DNA from 2 places in the Halomonas sp. ABH4_019 genome. Region 2 is predicted to be linked to the other one. Evidence: predicted binding sites of a transcription regulator. Region 2 holds the regulator's gene; the other holds the start of a gene.
The links. Region 2 encodes PhoB, which activates phosphate uptake and scavenging genes when phosphate is short. Its sites were predicted from a motif close to TGTCATANNNNTGTCANA; they were not measured.
Positions count from the first base shown of each region.

Region 1: olsF (bifunctional ornithine lipid synthase OlsF) is a predicted target of PhoB. The motif match lies at 8,407-8,424, and genes of this name have one in related genera.

Region 1 covers NZ_JBSWWC010000002.1:312,464-322,449, forward strand. The annotation lists gene ACXAFN_RS08585 (DsbE family thiol:disulfide interchange protein) at 1-498, opposite strand, end outside; gene ACXAFN_RS08590 (heme lyase CcmF/NrfE family subunit) at 495-2,489, opposite strand; gene ccmE (cytochrome c maturation protein CcmE) at 2,502-2,990, opposite strand; gene ccmD (heme exporter protein CcmD) at 2,987-3,193, opposite strand; gene ACXAFN_RS08605 (heme ABC transporter permease) at 3,193-3,933, opposite strand; gene ccmB (heme exporter protein CcmB) at 3,951-4,688, opposite strand; gene ccmA (cytochrome c biogenesis heme-transporting ATPase CcmA) at 4,675-5,334, opposite strand; gene lexA (transcriptional repressor LexA) at 5,538-6,008, shown strand; gene ACXAFN_RS08625 (IMPACT family protein) at 6,008-6,634, shown strand; gene olsF (bifunctional ornithine lipid synthase OlsF) at 6,575-8,347, opposite strand; gene ACXAFN_RS08635 (sodium ion-translocating decarboxylase subunit beta) at 8,483-9,805, opposite strand; gene oadA (sodium-extruding oxaloacetate decarboxylase subunit alpha) at 9,820-9,986, opposite strand, start outside.
Region 2 covers NZ_JBSWWC010000002.1:978,971-988,956, forward strand. The annotation lists gene recG (ATP-dependent DNA helicase RecG) at 1-2,062, shown strand, start outside; gene ACXAFN_RS11735 (hypothetical protein) at 2,163-2,519, opposite strand; gene ACXAFN_RS11740 (HU family DNA-binding protein) at 2,580-2,855, opposite strand; gene ACXAFN_RS11745 (NAD(P)/FAD-dependent oxidoreductase) at 3,055-4,215, opposite strand; gene ACXAFN_RS11750 (chorismate--pyruvate lyase family protein) at 4,388-4,864, shown strand; gene ubiA (4-hydroxybenzoate octaprenyltransferase) at 4,917-5,810, shown strand; gene phoB (phosphate regulon transcriptional regulator PhoB) at 5,917-6,606, shown strand; gene phoR (phosphate regulon sensor histidine kinase PhoR) at 6,608-7,951, shown strand; gene cysZ (sulfate transporter CysZ) at 8,027-8,776, opposite strand; gene phoU (phosphate signaling complex protein PhoU) at 8,861-9,586, opposite strand; gene pstB (phosphate ABC transporter ATP-binding protein PstB) at 9,611-9,986, opposite strand, start outside.

The DNA.
Region 1 (9,986 bases), 670 kb from region 2:
CACCTCGCGAACGTCCCGGGGCGTGATGTAACCGGTGTGGTGATAGCGGATCACGCCCTCGGCGTCGACCAGGAAGGTCTCCGGAGCGCCGTAGACGCCGAGATCGAAGCCCAGGCTGCCTTCGGGGTCGAACAGATTGACCTCGAAGGGATTGCCGAACTCTGCCAGGAAGGCGCGGCCCTTCTCGCGGGTGTCCTTGTAGTCGACGCCCACCAGGCGCACGCCGCGATCGGCGAGTGCCAGCAACTGGGGCATCTCCTGCTTGCAGGTCGGACACCACTCGCCCCAGACGTTGACCAGGGTGACCTCTCCCTGGAGCAGCGTCTCGTCGAGGGTGCGCGACGGGTCGGCCAGGGTCGTCAGCGAGAAGGCCGGGAAGGGCTCGGCCATCAGCGCCGAGTCGCGCTCGGCGGGATCGATCGATAGCCCGCGGTAGAGGAACACCGCCAGCACCAGGAAACCGGCCAGCGGCAGCAGCAGCAACAGGCGACGCGTCATGCGGCCACCTCCCGCGGGGTGCGCTCCGGGTCCGGGGCGGTGGCCGCTCGCCGGTAGCGACGATCGATCACCGCCAGGATACCGCCGGCGGCCATCAGCAGACCGCCCAGCCACAGCCAGCGCACGAACGGCTTGAACTGGATGCGCAGCGCCCAGCTGCCGTCGCCCAGGTCCTCGCCCATGGCCACGTAGAGATCGCGCAGGAAGCCCGGACGCAGGGCGACGTCGGTCATCGGCATGCCGCGGGCGAGATAGAGGCGCTTCTCCGGGGTCATCACGAAGGTGCGGGCCTCCTCGCCGCGGCGCACCTCGATGCGCGCCGCGTCGGCGACATAGTTGGGGCCGCGGCGGCTGCCCAACTCGGTCATGGAGAAGGTGTAGCCGGCCACCTCGACGCTGTCGCCCACCGCCATGCGCACGTTGCGCTCCACGGCGTAGTTCGATACCACGGTGACGCCGACGATGGTCACCGCCAGGCCCAGGTGGCCGAGCACCATGCCCCAGTGGGCCAGCGACAGACGGCGCAGGCCGGCCAGGCGCCGCCCTTTACCATCGCGGCTCTTCTCCCACAGGTCGCGGACCAGCGGCAGCACCACCCACAGCGCCGCCACCAGGCCCAGAGTGACCGCGAGGTTCCACTCGCCGCCGTAGACCAGCGGCGCCAGCAGGCCGATGGCCAGGGCCGCGGCGCCGGCCAGCCACACCCGTCGCGCCAGCTCCCGAGCGCGGGTGCGCTTCCAGTGGGCCAGCGGGCCGAGCCCCATGAATACGCACAGGATCACCGTCAGCGGCACGAACAGGGCATTGAAGTAGGGCGGGCCGACGCTGATCTTGCCCAGGTCCAGGGCATCGAGCAGCAGCGGGTAGACGGTGCCCAACAGCACGGTGACCGTCATGATCACCAGCAGGATATTGTTGACCAGCAGCAGGGCGTCACGGGACGACCAGGTGAAGCCGACCCGATGGCCGACCCGGGGCGCGCGCAGGGCGAACAGCAGCAGCGAGGCACCCACGGTGATGCCCAGCAGCACCAGGATGAACAGTCCCCGGGAGGGATCGTTGGCGAAGGCGTGCACCGAGGTCAGCACCCCGGAGCGCACCAGGAAGGTGCCCATCAGCGACAGCGAGAAGGTCGAGATCGCCAGCAGCACCGTCCAGCTCTTGAAGGCGCCACGCTTCTCGGTCACCGCCAGCGAGTGGATCAGGGCAGTGCCGGCCAGCCAGGGCAGCAGCGAGGCGTTCTCGACCGGGTCCCAGAACCACCAGCCGCCCCAGCCCAGCTCGTAGTAGGCCCACCAGCTGCCCAGGGCGATGCCCACCGAGAGGAAGGCCCAGGCGACGTTGGTCCAGGGCCGCGCCCAGCGGGTCCAGGCGGCGTCGAGCCGGCCGCCGAGCAGCGCGGCGATGGCGAAGGCGAAGACCACCGAGAAGCCGACGTAGCCCATGTAGAGCATCGGCGGATGGATGATCAGGCCGACGTCCTGGAGCAGCGGATTGAGGTCGGCGCCGTCGGCGGGCGGGCTCGGCAGCAGCCGTGCGAAGGGGTTGGAGGTCACCAGCACGAAGGCCAGGAAGCCGACGGACACCAGGCCCATCACCCCCAGCACCCGGGCCAGCATGTCCCGCGGCAGCTCCCGGGAGAAGCGGCTGACGGCGAAGGTCCAGGCGCCGAGAATCAGGCTCCACAGCAGCACCGAGCCCTCGTGATTGCCCCACACCGCGCTGGCCTTGTAGTACCAGGGCAGCAGCGAATTGGAGTTGTTGGCCACGGTGGCCACGCTGAAGTCGTCCAGCAGGTAGCTGGCGGTCAGGCAGGCGTAGGCGACCAGCAGGAACAGGAACTGGCCGGCGGCCATGGGGCGCGCATAGGCCATCCACAGCGGCCGCCGGGTCGCCGCCCCGGCCAGCGGCACGATCGCCTGCGCCACCGCCATCAGCAGCGCGATGATCAGCGCGAAGTGACCGATTTCGGGGATCAGCGGGATCAGCATGGTGCCTCCGGGTCAGTCCTCGGCCTCGAGCCGCTCGGCCACCTCGGCGGCCTTGGCCTGGAAGTCCTCCGGCGAGTAGCCGGCGTCTTCCAGGGCCTGGGCCACCTCGGGGGGCATGTAGTTCTCGTCGTGCTTGGCCAGCACCTGGTCGGCGCGCAGCCAGCCCTCCGGCTGCAGCCGCCCCACCACCACCACGCCCTGCCCCTCGCGGAACAGGTCGGGCAGGATGCCGCTGTAGCGCACCTCGAGCTCTTCGACGTAGTCGGTGACCATGAAGGCGACGTCGAGACTGTCCGGATCGCGGGCCACGCTGCCCGCCTTGACCATGCCGCCGGCGCGGATCTGGCGCTCCAGCGGGGCCTGGCCCTCGGCGATCTGCACCGGGCTGAAGAACAGGTTGATGTTGCTGCGCAGGGCGTAGAGCGTCAGCCCCACGGCGATGGCCGCCAGGGTCACCAGCCCCAGGATCACGTAGAGTCGCTGCTTGCGCTTGGCTCTCATCGGTTATGTTCCTCTCCGGTGGTGCCGGCCTGGCGCCGTTCGCGGCGCACCCGGCGGCGGAGGTCGCGCAACACGCGCCGGCGCTCGGCCCGGGCATGCCAGCCCACGCCCAGCAGCAGCGCGGCGGTGGCGCCGTAGGCGGTCCAGACGTAGGGCGCGTGGCCGCCCATGGCGAAGAAATCGGACAGCGACGCGAAGGCCATCAGCCGCCCTCCCCGACCAGCTCGCGCACCCAGCGCTTGGCCGACTCGCGGCGCAGGATCTCGCTGCGCGTGCGCATCAGGGTCACGGCGATGAAGAAGCAGTAGAAGCCGAGCACCATCAGCAGCAGCGGCCACCACATCGACGCGGGCATGGCCGGCTTCTCGATGATCGAGAAGCTCGCCGGCTGATGGAGGGTGTACCACCACTCCACCGAGTACTTGATGATCGGAATGTTGATCACGCCCACCATGGCCAGCACCGAGGCCGCCCGGGCGCCGCCGTCGCGGCTGGCGAAGGCGCCGCGCAGGGCGATCACCCCGAGGTAGAGGAACAGCAGGATCAGCATCGAGGTCAGGCGCGCATCCCACTGCCACCAGGTGCCCCAGGTGGGCACGCCCCACACGGCCCCGGAGAGCAGCGCCACGAAGGTCATGCCGGCGCCCAGCGGGGCCATCATCGCCGCCGCCATGTCGGCGAGCTTGATCTTCCAGACCATGAACACCAGGGCGGCCGCGGCCATGGCGACGAAGATCGACTGGGCCAGGAAGGCCGCCGGCACATGGACGTAGATGATGCGAAAGCTGTTGCCCTGCTGGTAGTCGGCCGGGGCGAAGGCCAGCCCCCAGACGCCGCCGACCAGGATCAGCGCCACCGCCGCCACCCAGAACGGCGGCAGCCAGCGCGCGCTGATGGCGTAGAACCCCTTGGGGGAACCGAGATTGTGAATGAAGGCCCACATGATGCCGTGTCGTCACCTCAACCGTTGAGACTGATGCGCAGCGCCGCCGCGATCGCGAGGGGCGCGAAGATCAGCGCCGCCGCCAGCAGGGCGCCGAGAATCGCCAGGTGCGGCGCCACGCCGCCGCCCTGGATCGCCGCCTGGACGGCCCCGGCGCCGAAGATCAGCACCGGAATATAGAGCGGCAGCACCAGCAGCGACAGCAGCACCCCGCCCCGGGACAGCCCCACGGTCAGCGCGGCGCCGATGGCGCCGATCAGGCTGAGGCTGGCGCTGCCCAGCGCCAGCGACAGCGCCAGCACCGCGTAGCTGCCCGCCGGCAGCGACAGCATGACGCCCAGTACCGGCGCCATCAGCGCCAGCGGCAGGCCGGTGAGCAGCCAGTGCACCGCCACCTTGGCCAGCGCCAGCGCCGGCAGCGGCTGGGGCGAGAGCAGCAGCTGTTCCAGGCTGCCATCCTCGAAATCGCCGCGGAACACCCCGTCCAGGGACAGCAGCGCCGCCAGCAATGCCGCCACCCACAGCAGACCCGGCGCGATGGTCGCCAGCAGCGTCGGATCCGGGGAGATGCCGATCGGGAACAGGGTGATCACCAGGGCGAAGAACACCAGCGGGTTCCACACCTCGCCGCGCCCGCGCAGACGCAGCACCAGGTCACGGCGCAGGGTCGCCCGAACTGCGACCGCGAGCCCGCCTTCCGGTTCCCCGGCCAGGGGCAGTGGCGCCGCGGCGGGCCGCGAATCAGCGCTCGACATCGCGGCCTCCCTCGCCCAGCCGCAGGCGGCGCAGCGGCACGCTGGCCCGCAGCGCGTGATGGGTGGTCACCAGCACGCTGCCGCCACGCTCGGCATGCGCCGCCAGGCGCGCCTCGAGGGCGGCGACGCCGTCGCGGTCGATGGCCGTGAAAGGCTCGTCGAGCACCCACAGCGGGCGCGGCGTCAGCTCCAGCCGGGCCAGGGCCACGCGGCGCTGCTGCCCCGCGGACAGCTGGGCCACCGGCAGGTCCTCGAAGCCGGCCAGGCCTGCCGCCTCGAGCGCCGTCAGTCGCGCGGCCTCGCCGTCGCCCTTTCCCTCACCCTGCTGGCCGGCCAGCGCCTGATACCAGGCGAGATTCTCCAGCGGCGTCAGCGCCGCCTTCACTCCCGGGGCATGCCCCAGATACAGAAGGTTGGCGAGGAAATCGCGGCGCACCCGGCGCAGCGAAGCGCCGTTCCACAGCACCTCGCCCTCGTAGTCCGCCAACTGGCCGGAGAGTATCTTGAGCAGGGTGGTCTTGCCGCTGCCGTTGGGGCCCTCGACGCGCAGGATCTCGCCGGCCCGGATCTCCAGATCGAGATCCCGAAACAGCCAGCGGTCGTCTCGCTCACAGGCCAGCCGTCGGGCTTGCAGGCGCAGGCTCAAGGCACTCTCCGGGCATGGGGAATATGGCTCGGCACTGTACACGGAAAAGATTTTCATCGCCAGTCGAGGGCGGCCGCAGGCCGCGTGGTGCTTGCCCTTCGCCCTCGCCTCGGGTGCGTGCCCCTTGCCAGATGCCCGTTGCCTGCTATGCTGGCCATGTACTGTATGTATCGACAGTCATTGCCGACGAGGAATGCCGCCCCATGTCACGCCTTGCCCCGCAGTACCTGTTTCGCCAGCCCAACCTGCCCATCGCCGAGGCCTGGGCGCCGCTCGATGCCGACGACCTGGTCGAGGTCCCGCTGCTCGGCAGCGTCGCCGCGGGCATGCCCATCGATGCCTGCATCGACGCCGGCAGCGTCGAGGTGCCGAGCCGGATGGTCAAGCGCAACACCTATGCACTGCGGGTATGCGGTGACTCCATGATCGATTGCAACATCTTCGACGGGGATGTGATCATCATCGAACGACGCGAGAGCGCCGAGAACGGCGAGACCGCCGTGGTGATGATCAACGACCAGGAGGTCACCCTGAAGAAGCTCTACATCGAGAAGTCCGGCGTGCGCCTGCAGCCGGCCAACGAGGCCATGCCGCCCATCTACTTGAAGAACAGCGACATCCAGGTGCTGGGCCTGGTGATGGGCGTGGTGCGCCAGCCGGACCTGGCCGCCTGATGCGCTACCCGGTGCCCGACCTGCCCGCCGGCGAGCGTCAGGAGAGCGAGCTCGAGGTCGAGAAGAGCCGCTTCCTCGCCTGGGTCTGCCATGCCCCGGACGCCGCCGCCTTCGAGACCCTGCTGGCCGCCGCACGCCATGCCCACCCCGGCGCCAGCCACCATTGCAGCGCCTTCATCGCCGGCCCGCCCGGCGAGCAGCAGGCGATCGGCTTCTCCGACGACGGCGAGCCCGGCGGCACCGCCGGGCGGCCGATGTACCAGGTGCTGCAGGGTGCGGGGCTCGGCCAGGTCGGCTGCGTGGTGATCCGCTACTTCGGCGGCACCAAGCTCGGCACCGGCGGCCTGGCCCGCGCCTATGGCCAGGCGGTCGCCGAGGCGCTGGAGACGTTGCCGCGGCGCGAGGTCACCGAGCGAGACCCGCTGCGGCTGAAGGTCGACTTCGCCGGCGAGGCCCAGGCCCGCGCCTGGTCCGCCGAGCACGACATCCCCGTGACCGCCGCCGACTACGCCGCCGACGGCGTGGTGCTGACCCTGGGCTGGCCGCGGGATCTCGACCGCGACCTGTCAGGGCTCACCGCACGGCTCAAGGGGCGCCTCGAGCCCCTCGACCCCGACGCCGCCTGACGCCGCTCCGATATAGCGCGCCCGTTTCTCCGGCCTGAGACGCGCCAGGTCCACCGCCACCAGGCCGTCGGTGCAGTAGCCGAAGGCGGTGTCCACGCCGAAGGCCAGGAAGCGGGTGCCCCCGGGTTCGGTGACCTCCACGTACTGCTTGTAGAGGGCCGGCACGCTGGCCCCCAGCGCCTGCAGGCCATGGCGCAGGCGCCGGAAATCCTCCCGGGCATCGTCGCCGCGAAACAGCCGCTCCGCCTCCAGCTGGCCCGCCCGGGAGATCCGCCAGGGCGTGCGTGGGCGCACGCGGCTCTCGGCATCGCCATGATAGTGGCGGTAATAGCTGACCAGCAGTTCCTTGGCCAGCGGCGGCAGGTGATTGGGCAACGTGACCGGCCCGAACAGCCAACGCACGTCGGGATGGCGGCGCAGGTAGGCGCCGAGCCCGATCCACAGGTAATCCAGGCTGCGCCGCCCCCAGTAGCGCGGCTGGACGAAGCTGCGCCCGAGCTCGAGCCCGTGGCGCCAGTCTTCCCAGGGCGCCTTCTCGAGATGAAAGATCGTGGCGCCATAGAGCCCTTCGACGCCGTGCCGGCCGAGGATGCGCCCCACCTCGCCGAGGCGATAGGCGCCGGCGATTTCCAGGTCGCGGTCGTCCCACAGCACCAGGTGGCGATAGTAGTCATCGAACGCGTCCAGGTCGCGCTTGCCCCCGCTGCCCTCGCCGACCCGGCGGAAGGCGATCTCGCGCAGCCGGCCGATCTCGCGCATCACCGCCGAGTCAGGCCGGCTGTCGAACAGCAGGATACGCTTGCCGTCGGCGGTTTCACCCAGCGACTCCGCCTCGCGCAGCTCCTCGCGCAGGCGTTGGCGCGGCTCTGGCCGCGCGATGCCGGTCTCGCCGACGAACACGCCACGGCGACCGCGCCCCAGCCGGTAGACGTGCTTGCGCAGCAGCTTGAGCTTGACCGAATTGGCCAGGTCGCCACGGTCGAAGCGCGCCAGCGGGATCGGTCCGCCGACCCGCAGCGCGATGTGCCGGCCGCGCTGGCGAAACATCTCGCCGGGCAACAGCAGCGGCCCCAGCTCGCTGCGCAGCGAGGTCAGGGCATAGAAGCGCGGGGAGTTGCGCCCGCGGACGTGGACCGGCAGCAGCGGCGCATCGGTGCGCCGCGCGGCATGCAGGAAGCCGGAGCGCCACCTGCCGTCGCACACGCCGCGCAGGCCGGCACGGGACACCTCGCCGGCCGGAAAGACGATCACCGCCCGCTCCGCCTCCAGGGCCTCGACCAACTGGGAGAGACTGCGGCGCAGGCCGCGCCGCGACAGGTTATCCACCGGCACGATCACGTCCGACAGCGGCGCCAGCTGCAGCAGCAGGTCGTTGGCCAGGACACTCACGTCCGGGCGCACCTCGGCCACCATGCGCAGCAGCGCCAGGCCGTCCAGCGCCCCAAGCGGATGGTTGGCGACCACCACCATCCGCCCGGTCTCGGGGATCTGCTCGCGATCACGGGACGACAGGGTATAGCCGACGTCGAGATGCTCGAACACCCGGTCGATGAACTCGCACCAGCCGAGCCGGCCGTGGCGTTCCAGGAAGTCGTTGATCTCGCGCTCGTGCACCAGGTGGCGCAGCCCCGCCACCAGCGGCCCGACCAGCCAGGGCGGCCGGACCGCCAGCCTTGGGGCCTTGTCGCGCAGGGCCCGCTCGATGTCGATCATGCCGCCTCCTCCTGGCCAGACGCCCCGGGGACGCCGATGCGCTCAGGCTAGGGACGGCAGGTGACAGGAAGATGGCGGCCGCAAGGACGAACGGCGCCCGAAGGGCGCCGTTACGCGTGCCGCGACGAGGCCGGCTCAGCCCAGGTACTTGATCATCACCCCGGCGGCCACCGCCGAGCCGATCACCCCGGCCACGTTGGGCCCCATGGCGTGCATCAGCAGGAAGTTGTGGGGATTGGACTCCAGCCCCACCTTGTTCGACACCCGCGCCGCCATGGGCACCGCCGAGACCCCGGCGGAGCCGATCAGCGGGTTGATCGGCATCTTGCTCACGGCATTGAGCAGCTTGGCCATCAGGATCCCGCAGGCGGTGCCGATGGCGAAGGCCACCATGCCCAGCGCCAGGATCCCCAGGGTCTCCACGGCCAGGAAGCGGTCGGCCATCAGCTTGGAGCCCACCGAGAGCCCCAGGAAGATGGTCACGGTGTTGATCAGCGCGTGCTGGGCGGTGTCGGAGAGCCGCTCCACCACCCCGCACTCGCGCATCAGATTGCCGAAGCAGAACATCCCCAGCAGCGGCGCGGCGTCCGGCAGGAACAGCACCACCAGCACCAGCAGGCTGATCGGGAAGACGATCTTCTCGCGCTTGGACACCGGGCGCAGCTGGGTCATGGCGATGCCGCGCTCGCGCTGCGTGGTCAGGGCGCGCATGATCGGCGGCTGGATCAGCGGCACCAGCGCCATGTACGAGTAGGACGCCACGGCGATGGCCCCCAGCAGCTCCGGCGCCAGGATGCTCGACACGTAGATCGAGGTGGGGCCGTCGGCGCCGCCGATGATGCCGATGGCGGCGGCCTGGTTCAGCGAGAAGTCCATCCAGCCCAGCGTGGTCATGCCCACCGCCCCGAGCAGGGTGGCGAAGATGCCGAACTGGGCGGCGGCGCCCAGGAACAGGGTCCGCGGGTTGGCCAGCAGCGGGCCGAAGTCGGTCATCGCCCCCACGCCCATGAAGATCACCAGCGGCGCGATGCCCGAGGCGATGGCCACGCTGTAGAACTGGTACAGCATGCCGTGGGCGAAGCCGGCCCCCAGGGCGACGTCATTGGCGGCGCGGATCAGCTCCGGGCCGGTATCGCCGTGCAGCGCCTCGCCGACGGCATGGCGCCAGGCCTCGACCCCGGCGCCGGGCGCCAGGTCCAGTTGCAGGGCGGCCGCCAGCGAGCGCAGCAGCTCCGCGCCGGCCAGGTGAGCGGCCTGCTCGGCGGCCGACAGCGCCAACCCGGCCTCGGGAATGTTGGCCAGGATGCCGCCGAAGCCGATCGGCACCAGCAGCAGCGGCTCGAACTTCTTGGCGATGGCCAGCCACAGCAGCAGCAGGCCCACCGCCAGCATCACCGCCTGGCCCGGGCTCAGGTTGTAGAGCCCCGAGCCGGTCCACAGGGTCAGAATCTTGTCGATCATGCATCCGTCCTTTAAAGCACCACCAGAGCGTCGCCCACGGCCACGCTGTCGCCTTCGCCGACCTTGACCGCGGAAACGGTGCCGGCGCTCGCCGCACGCACCTCGGTCTCCATCTTCATGGCCTCGAGGATGATCACCACGTCGCCCTCGACCACCCGGTCACCGGGCTTGACGCAGA
Region 2 (9,986 bases):
CGTCACGGACCTCAAGGGCGTCGGTGAGGCGCTGGCCCAGAAGCTGGCCAGGCTGCGTATCGAGGCCGTCGCCGACCTGCTGTTCCATCTGCCGCTGCGCTACCAGGACCGCACCCGCATCACCCCCGTCGCCGGCCTCAGGTCCGGCGACGAGGCCGTGGTCGAGGGCGAGGTCATGGCGGCCGACGTGGTGCGCGGCCGGCGCCGCAGCCTGCTGGTGCGGCTGCGCGACGGTTCCGGCATCCTCAGCCTGCGCTTCTTTCACTTCTCGCCGGCCCAGCAGCAGCAGTTCCGCCCCGGGGCCCGGGTGCGCGCCTTCGGCGAGGCTCGGGCCGGGGCCACCGGGCTCGAGCTCTATCATCCGGAGTATCGCCTGCTCGGCGAGGGTGCGCCGCCGGTGGAGGACCACCTGACGCCCCTCTATCCGACCACCGAGGGCCTCCACCAGACGCGCCTGCGGGCGCTGATCGACCAGGCCCTGGCCCGGCTGGACGCGGCCCCCGAGGCACTGCCGGAGTGGCTCCCCGAGCCGCTGCGGCGGCGCTTCGGGCTGCCCGAGCTGCACGGCTGCCTACGCGCGCTGCATCACCCGGCCCCCGATGCCGATCCCGAGGCGCTGGCCGGGGGCCAGCATCCGGCCGTGCGGCGCCTGGCCCTGGAGGAACTGCTGGCCCACCAGCTGAGCCTGCGCGAGGTGCGCCTGCGCATCCAGGAGGACGGCGCCCCCCCGCTGCCCGACGGACGCGGCCTGCAGGCGCGCTTCCTCACCCAGCTACCGTTCTCGCTGACCGCCGCCCAGCGCCGGGTGCTCGACGAGCTACGCGCCGACCTGGCCGAGCAGCGCCCGATGCTGCGCCTGGTGCAGGGCGACGTGGGCTCGGGCAAGACCGTGGTCGCCGCCATGGCGGCGCTGTCGGCCATCGCCGGCGGCTGCCAGGCGGCGATGATGGCGCCCACCGAGATCCTCGCCGAACAGCACTATCGCGCCTTCAAGGCCTGGTTCGAGCCGCTCGGCATCGAGGTCGCCTGGCTGGCCGGCAAGCTCAAGGGCAAGGCGCGGCTCGACGCCAAGGCGGCGATCCTCGACGGCCGGGCGCAGATGGTGATCGGCACCCATGCGCTGTTCCAGGGCGACGTGCACTTCGAGCGCCTGGGCCTGGCGATCATCGACGAGCAGCACCGCTTCGGCGTTCACCAGCGCCTGGCGCTGCGCGAGAAGGGCGAGGCCGGCGGCCTGACGCCCCACCAGCTGGTGATGACCGCCACGCCGATTCCGCGCACCCTGGCGATGAGCGCCTATGCCGACCTGGACGTCTCGGTGATCGACGAGCTGCCGCCGGGGCGCACCCCGGTGAAGACGGTGGTGGTGCCCGACGAGCGCCGCCCCGAGGTGGTCGCGAGGATCCGCCACGCCTGCGCCGAGGGCCGCCAGGCCTATTGGGTGTGCACCCTGATCGAGGAGTCCGAGGCGCTGCAGTGTCAGGCCGCCGAGGCCACCCGCGACGAACTGGTGGAGGCGCTGCCGGAGCTCGCCGTGGGCCTGGTCCACGGGCGCATGAAGGCCGCCGAGAAGGCCGAGGTCATGGCGGCCTTCAAGGCCGGCGAGCTGGACCTGCTGGTCGCCACCACGGTGATCGAGGTCGGCGTCGACGTACCCAACGCCAGCCTGATGATCATCGAGAACCCCGAGCGGCTGGGGCTCTCCCAGCTGCACCAGCTGCGCGGCCGGGTCGGCCGCGGCGCCACCGAAAGCTTCTGCGTGCTGCTCTATCATCCGCCGCTGTCGGAGCACTCGCGCAAGCGCCTGACGGTGATGCGCGAGACCACCGACGGCTTTCGCATCGCCGAACAGGACCTGGAGATCCGCGGCCCCGGCGAGGTACTGGGCACCCGCCAGACCGGTCTGGCGCAGATGAAGATCGCCGACCTGGAGCGCGACGCCGACCTGCTGGCAAAGATCTCGCCGCTGGCCGAGGCGCTGTTGGCCGAGCACCCCGAGGCCAGCCGACCGCTGATCCGTCGCTGGCTGGGCGAGGAAGCCGGGCGGTACGGGCAGGTCTAGCCTTAAGCTGCGGGCTGCGGGCTGCGGGCTGCGGGCTCGCAGTCGACTGCTCGAAGCTCATGGCCCGAAGCCCGTCGCTCACGAGCGGCACAGCCGCGTCTTACAAGTGCTTGAGCAGCCCCTGCAGGCGCTCGAGGTCCTTGGCATCGCCGACCAGCCGCACATGGCCGGCCATCATGCCGTCGAGGAAGGCCTTCTGGGTGGGCTTGCGGAGTATCTGCACCGCGCTGTCCGCGTCATCGAAACGCAGCTCCAGGTCGAGATCCACCGGTAGCCCGGACCCGGTCTCGATGGCTCGGGGCGACATCCGATAGTGGCGCGCGATGCGCAGATCCTCGGTGGCGATGCCCCAGTCGAGGCCCCGCAGTTCGGCCATGCGCTCGCGGAAGGCGGGCTTGCGCCTGAGGGCACGCTTGAGCAGCACGCCCAATACCCAGAGCATCACGCGTAGCTTCATGTCGAATCCGTTCGTGAGGAGGGAGGGAAGCGCGGCCCGCCGAACGGGCCGCGTCGCGTCTCACTTGGAGACGGCGTCCTTGAGCCCCTTGCCGGGCTTGAAGGCCACGGTCTTGCTGGCCGGGATGGTCAGGGGTTGGCCGGTCTGGGGGTTCTTGCCGGTGCGGGCGGCACGCTCGCGCACGGTGAAGGTACCGAAGCCGATCAGCGACACGTCCTTGCCGCCGGATACGCTGCCGGTGATCTCGTCGAGAATGACGTTCAGCACCTGGCTGGCCTTGTCCTTGGAAAGATCGGCACGCTCGGCGATCGCCGCGGCGAGTTCAGGTTTGCGCATACAGCCCTCCTGGTTTTGACATCCTGCCGATGGTCCCATCGGCCTCGTTATTGTACGCAGTGATGGTGAGGTGTTGCTCCACTCGCATGCGGCCCGGTCGAGCGCCGTCGTCGGCCCGCCCGAGGGAGCGGCATGCGAATGACGCCATGGTGCAACGCCGCTGCCTCGCCGGAAATCGGGGGCGCCGTCGTTGACGTCACTAGCCTAGCAATGGCGGTGCAGCCCGCGCCAGTTCGACTTTCCGACGTACGCAGGCGCCTGTCAACGCAAATCCAATCAAACGTCCGTCCTCGTCCTCGGCCAGGGCGGCGAGATCGCCGGCCTCGCCCTCGATCCGCCAGCGGGCGGGCGCCTCGGCGGGCGGCAGCGAGACCACCGGCAGCAAGGGCGTCTTCACCAGCACCGGCCAGGGGCCATAGCGCACCGCGGTGGGCTCGCCGTCGAGGGTGGCGGCCAGCGCCCTGGCGCCGGCCTGCAACGGCTGGACGTACATGGCGTTGATGCCGTCGACGCAGGCCACGTCGCCCAGCGCATGGATGCCCGGCGCCGAGGTCGCGAGATAGCGATCGACGCGGATACCGGCCGGCCCCACCGACAGGCCCGCCGCCTCGGCGAGCCGGGTGCGCGGGCGCAGCCCGGTGGCCACCAGCACCAGGTCCGCCTCCAGGGTCTGGCCGTCGTCCAGCCCCAGGCCCACCCGGCCGCCGGCCTCTGCCAGCGCCTCGACCAGGCGTCCGGTATGCAGGGCGATGCCGGCCTCGACGAAGGCCTCGCCCAGGGCGCGCCCCAGCGGCTCGGGGAGCAGCCGCGGCAGCGGGGCCGATTCCGGGGCGACCAGCTCGACCCGATGGCCGCCGGCGGCCAGGTCGTTGGCGAACTCGCAGCCCACCAGGCCGATGCCGACGACGGCCACCCGGGCCGGCCGCCCGAGCGCCGCCAGGGCGGCGTGGAAGGCGCGATAGTCGTCGAGGTCGTTGATGGTGTGAACCCGGCCGGCCAGCGCCTCGGGAATCGCGAACGGCGGTTCGGGCACGGCACCGGTGGCCAGCACCAGTTCCCCGTAGGCCAGGCGCTCGGTGCCGATGGTAAGCGTCCTGGCGGCGGGGTCGATGGCCTCGACCCGGGTCCGGGTCCGCATCACCACGCCGAGCTGCTCGGCCGCGTCCAGGGCGCTACGCGCCGCCAGGCGCTCGGGGGGCAGGCGCTTGGCGAAGCCGGTGGAGAGCAGCGGCTTCGAATAATCGTCGCCGCCGTCGGCGGTGATCAGGGTCATGGCGCGCTCGGGCTGCCGGGCCCGGACCTGGCGCGCCAGGCCCAGTCCGGCCATGCCGGAGCCGATGATGGTCAGGGGAGCGGTCATGGGGTTCCTCGCTGCGCGGGGCGCGACGGCCCGCCGGGGGGCCGCCACGGGATGGCCTGTCGGCGCGACATGGTACACTAGCCGCCCCCTGGATTGGACGCGGAGTAGTACGGTGAATCACGGCCCGGCCCTCGCCCCCCGATGGCGCCCCCTGGCGGCGGCTCGCCCCGCTATGAGCGCGGCCTGGTGGCGCTGGGTCGCCTCCCGGGACTCGCTAACCCTGCGCCTGACCGAGGCCGGGGCGCCGCGCCGCTTCCGGGTGCGCCTGCTCGACCAGCGCCTGGGCCGGCCGCGTCGCGACGAGGCCCTGGCGCTGGGCATTCCCCCCACGCGCCGGGTCTGGCTGCGCGAGGTGTCCCTGTGCCTCGACGACCACCCCTGGGTGATGGCGCGCTCGGTGGCGCCGCTGCACCGCCTGCGCGGCCAGCGGCTCGAGCGCCTGGGCGAGCGTTCGCTGGGTCATTGGCTGTTCCGCCAGCCGGACCTGGTGCGAGGCCCCATCGAGGTCAGCGCCGACCCGGCCCCCGGGCGCGGCGCGCCGGGCCCCTGGGGCCGCCGTTCGGTGCTGCGTCACGGCCGCTTCGCGGTGCTGGTCCAGGAGTTCTTCCTCGACGCCATGGCGGATGACCTGGCGCTTCCGGCACGATAGGCTGCGTCTGAAACCCCTGTCGTCCGACCCGACCCTTCGAGAAGAGACCCGCATGGAACGTACCCTGATGCGCCCCAGGGGGCTGACCCGGCTACCCGATTTCCTGCACCTGACCCGCCTCGACCGCCCCATCGGCACCTGGCTGCTGATGTGGCCGACGCTATGGGCGCTGTGGGTGGCCACCGCGGGCCTCCCCGAGCGTCGGCTGCTGCTGATCTTCGTCGCCGGGGTCTACCTGATGCGCGCCGCGGGCTGCGTGGTCAACGACTACGCCGACCGCCACTTCGACGGCCACGTCAAGCGCACCAGGGACCGCCCGCTGGCCACCGGGCGCATCAGCGAGGGCGAGGCCAAGGCGCTGTTCGCGACCCTGGTGCTGGCGGCCTTCGCCCTGGTGTGGCTCACCAACCCCTTCACCGTGATGCTGTCGGTGGGCGGCGTGATCCTGGCCTTCGTCTACCCCTTCATGAAGCGCTACACCCATTTCCCCCAGGTGGTGCTGGGGGCGGCCTTCTCCTGGGCGATCCCCATGGCCTTCGGCGCGGTGCTCGGCCACCTGCCCCTGGAGGCGTGGCTGCTGTTCGCCGCCAACGTGCTGTGGACCGTGGCCTACGACACCGAGTACGCCATGGTCGACCGGGACGACGATCTCAGGATCGGCATCAAGTCCACCGCGGTGCTGTTCGGCCGCGCCGACAAGTTGATCATCGGCCTGCTGCAGCTGGCGACCCTGGCGCTGCTGGCCTGGGCCGGCCAGCGCCTCGGGCTGGGCGGCTTCTTCTGGCTGGGGCTCGCCGCCATGGCGGCCACCTTCGTGCACCAGCAGCGGCTGATCCGCCACCGGGAGCGCGAGCGCTGCTTCCAGGCCTTCCTCAACAATCACTGGTCGGGACTGCTGGTATTCGCCGGCATCGCGCTCTCGCTGTGGCCCGGCGTCGGCGGCTGAAGCCCGCCGAGCCGAGGGCGACAGGCGGCGGCTGTCACGGTATTGTCACAAGGACATGCTGTCATCGTCACCAACCTGTCATTGACCTTGACCATGAGGCCCCGGGATGACCGCCAAGACCGTACTGATCGTCGATGATGAGGCGCCGATCCGCGAGATGATCGCCGTGGCGCTGGAGATGGCCGACTATCGCGTCCTCGAGGCGGACAATGCCCAGACCGCCCACGCCATGGTCGTCGACCACCAGCCCGACCTGGTGCTGCTGGACTGGATGATGCCCGGCACCAGCGGCATCGAGCTTGCCCGCCGGCTCAAGCGCGAGGAGAGCACCGCCGAGCTACCGATCATCATGCTCACCGCCAAGGGCGAGGAGGACAACAAGATCCAGGGGCTCGACGCCGGGGCCGACGACTACATCACCAAGCCCTTCTCGCCACGGGAACTGGTGGCGCGGCTCAAGGCGGTGCTGCGCCGGGCCACGCCGCGGGGCGTCGAGGACCCGGTGGAGGTCGACGGGCTGATGCTCGACCCGGTCAGCCACCGGGTCAGCGTCGACGGCCGGTCGCTGGAGATCGGCCCCACCGAGTACCGCCTGCTGCAGTTCTTCATGACCCACCAGGAGCGCGCCTACACCCGCGGCCAGCTGCTCGACCAGGTGTGGGGCGGCAACGTCTACGTCGAGGAGCGCACCGTGGACGTGCACATCCGCCGCCTGCGCAAGGCCCTGGGCGAACCGCACCAGCAGCTGATCCAGACCGTGCGCGGTACCGGCTACCGCTTCTCCACCAAGGGCTGACGTGGGCCGGCTGTGGCGACGCGAACTGTGGCGGCTGGGGGCCCTAGTGGCCGCCGGCGCCCTGGTCGGCTGGCCCTTCGCCCTGGTCGGCGCCGGCATCGCCGTGGCGCTGGGCCTGTATCTCTTCTACCACCTGCGCCAGCTGCGCGCCCTGCAGGAATGGCTGACCCATCACCCTCATGACGAGCCCCCGGCGGCCTCGGGGCTGTGGGGCGAGCTGTTCGACCGCCTGTATCGCTACCAGAAGGGCCAGCGCATCACCCAGCGGCGGCTGCGCGATACCCTGAGGCGCATCCAGGAGTCCTCGGAGGCCATGCGCGACAGCGTGGTGATGCTCGACCGCCATGGCGACATGGAGTGGTGGAACAGCGCCGCCGAGCGCATGCTGGGCCTGCAGCCGGCCCACGACCGCGGTCAGCACATCACCAACCTGCTGCGCGACCCGCGCTTCGTCGACTACTTCCATGCCCGGGCCTACAGCGAGCCGCTGACCCTGTCGTCGCCGATCGACGAGAACATGATCCTGCAGTTCCAGATCACCCTGTACGGCGACGACGAGCGACTGCTGATGGCCCGCGACATCACCCGCCTGCACCGCCTCGAGCAGATGCGCCGCGACTTCGTGGCCAACGTCTCCCACGAGCTGCGCACCCCGCTCACCGTGCTGGCGGGCTATCTCGAGACCTACGGCGACATGGCCGAGCTGCTGCCCGAGCGGCTCGCCCGGGGCATCGGGCAGATGCAGAGCCAGACCCAGCGCATGCAGAACCTGGTCAACGACCTGCTGCTGCTGTCGCGGCTGGAGAACGACCGTGGCGGCCAGGACGACGTTCGCCTGGACCCGGCCAGCCTGCTCGAGGCGGTGCGCCGCGACGCCGAGGCGCTGTCCGACGGCCGGCACCGGCTCGAGGTCGAGGTCGAGGAGCCCCGCGGCCTGCTCGGCTCGGAGAAGGAACTGCACAGCGCCGTCTCCAACCTGGCCTTCAACGCCGTGCGCTACGCCGGCGAGGACAGCCGCATCGTGCTGCGCTGGCGCCCCTGGCAGGACGGCGCCTGCCTGGAGGTGGAAGACGACGGCGAGGGCATCGACCCGCTGCACATCCCGCGGCTCACCGAACGCTTCTACCGGGTCGACAAGGGGCGCAGCACCGCTACCGGCGGCACCGGCCTGGGGCTCGCCATCGTCAAGCACGTGCTGCTGCGCCACGATGCCCGGCTGGAGATCGACTCGCGGCTCGGCGAGGGCGCCACCTTCCGCTGCGTCTTCCCCGCCGAGCGCCTGACCGCGGCCGCCGCGGGGGAGGAGCCGGCCGTGGGCCTGCCCCGATCCGGCAACGCTCGCTGATTCGGCGCCCGTCCCCGCGCGACTATCCACAACCCGACGCGGGCCGCCGACTGTGGATAAGCCGGCGCTCTGTCTTTACCGTGCCGGCGGCGTCGCCCGGCCGGCGTCGGGCGTCAGGACACGATAGTGTTCCTCCCACATCAGCACCGCCCCGGCCACCGCGCCGGGCAGCAGGAAGAGGTTGGCCAGCGGTAGCCAGGTGATCAGCATCACCCAGCCGCCGTAGGTGAGCGTCGGCCAGCGCCGCGCCGCGAGCCGGCGGCGCATGTCGGCGAAGGTCACCTGGTTGTTGTCCATGGGGTAGTCGAGGTAGGTGACCGCCACCATCCACGCCGTGAACAGCAGCCACAGCAGCGGGGCGGCCAGGTTGAGCAGCGGGATCCAGCCGATCACGAACAGCGCCAGCATGCGCGGCAGGATATAGCCCAGCTTGACCAGCTCGCGGCCCAGGGCGTCGACGCCGGTGCGCACCAGGCCGCGATCGTCCAGCGGCGGCCGACCGGTGACCTCGCGCTCGACCCTCTCGGCCAGCAGGCCGTAGAAGGGCGCGGCGATCAGCTGCGTCACCAGGGTGAAGCTGAAGAACACCATCAGCCCCAGGCTGAGCACGAACAGCGGCCAGATCAGCCACGACAGCCAGTCGAGCCAGCCCGGCACCATGGCCATCCAGCCATCCAGCCAGCCGCCGAAGTGGGTGAGCACATAGCTCAGCATGGCCGCGTAGACCACCAGGTTGGCCAGGATCGGCAGGAACACGTAGCGGCGCAGGCCGGGGGTATAGACCAGGCGGGTCCCCCGGGACAGCGCCGTGAAGGCATCCAGCATCGGTGTCATTTCCTCCGTACACGACGACGTCGGCCGTCGCCAGGGGCGACGGCCGACTCATAGACAGCGCCGGACGACCGCGGTTCAGCGATCGCCGTGCACCTCGTCGCCGAGATCTTCCGGGTCCGTGTGGCGGATGTCGAGTCCCTTGACCAGATAGATCACGTATTCGGCCAGATTGTTGGCGTGGTCGCCGACGCGCTCCAGGGCGCGCAGGATCCACATGATGCCGAGCACCGGCGAGATCGACCGGGCGTCCTCCATCATGAAGGTCATCAGCGAGCGCATGGCGGACCGGTACTCGCTGTCGACCTGGTCGTCCTCCTGGACCACCTGCATCGCCAGCTCGGTATCGAAACGGGCGAAGGCGGTCAGGGAGTCGCGCACCATCCTGCGCACGTGCTCGCTGATGATGCGCACCTCGACGAAGCCGCGGCTGCCGTTGTGGCTCTCGACCAGTTCCAGGGCATTGCGGGCGATCTTGCTGGCCTCGTCGCCGATGCGCTCCAGGTCGGAGGCGGCGCGGATCACCGCCAGCACCAGGCGCAGGTCGGAGGCGGCGGGCTGGCGGCGGGCCAGTACCCGGGTGCACTCGTCGTCGATCTTGATCTGCATGTCGTTGACGGCGCGGTCGTTGTCGACGACCCGCTCGGCCAGGGCGGAGTCGCCGTCGAGCAGCGAGCGGACCGCGTCCTGCACCTGCTTCTCGACCAGGCCGCCCATGGCCATCAGGTGGGTCTTGAGCTCCTCGAGCTCATGATTGAACTGCCGCGAGATATGCTGGCTGTGGATATCGCTGGTGATGTCCATGAGACTCTCCTGAGGGCGCAGGCGTCAGGCCATGCGTCCGGTGATGTAGTTCTCGGTGCGCCTCAGGCGCGGATTGGTGAACAGGGTGTCGGTGGGGGCGTACTCCACCAGTTCGCCGTCCTGCAGGAAGGCGGTGTAGTCCGAGACCCGCGCCGCCTGCTGCATGTTGTGGGTGACCAGCACCAGGGTCAGGCTCGACTTCAGGTTGCGGATCAGCTCCTCCACCTTGAGCGTCGAGATCGGGTCCAGGGCCGAGGCCGGCTCGTCGAGCAACAGCACCTCGGGCCCCACCGCCAGGGTGCGGGCGATCACCAGGCGCTGCTGCTGGCCGCCGGACAGCGACCAGGCGGAGGCCTGGAGCCGGTCCTTCACCTCTTCCCAGAGGGCCGCCGAGCGCAGC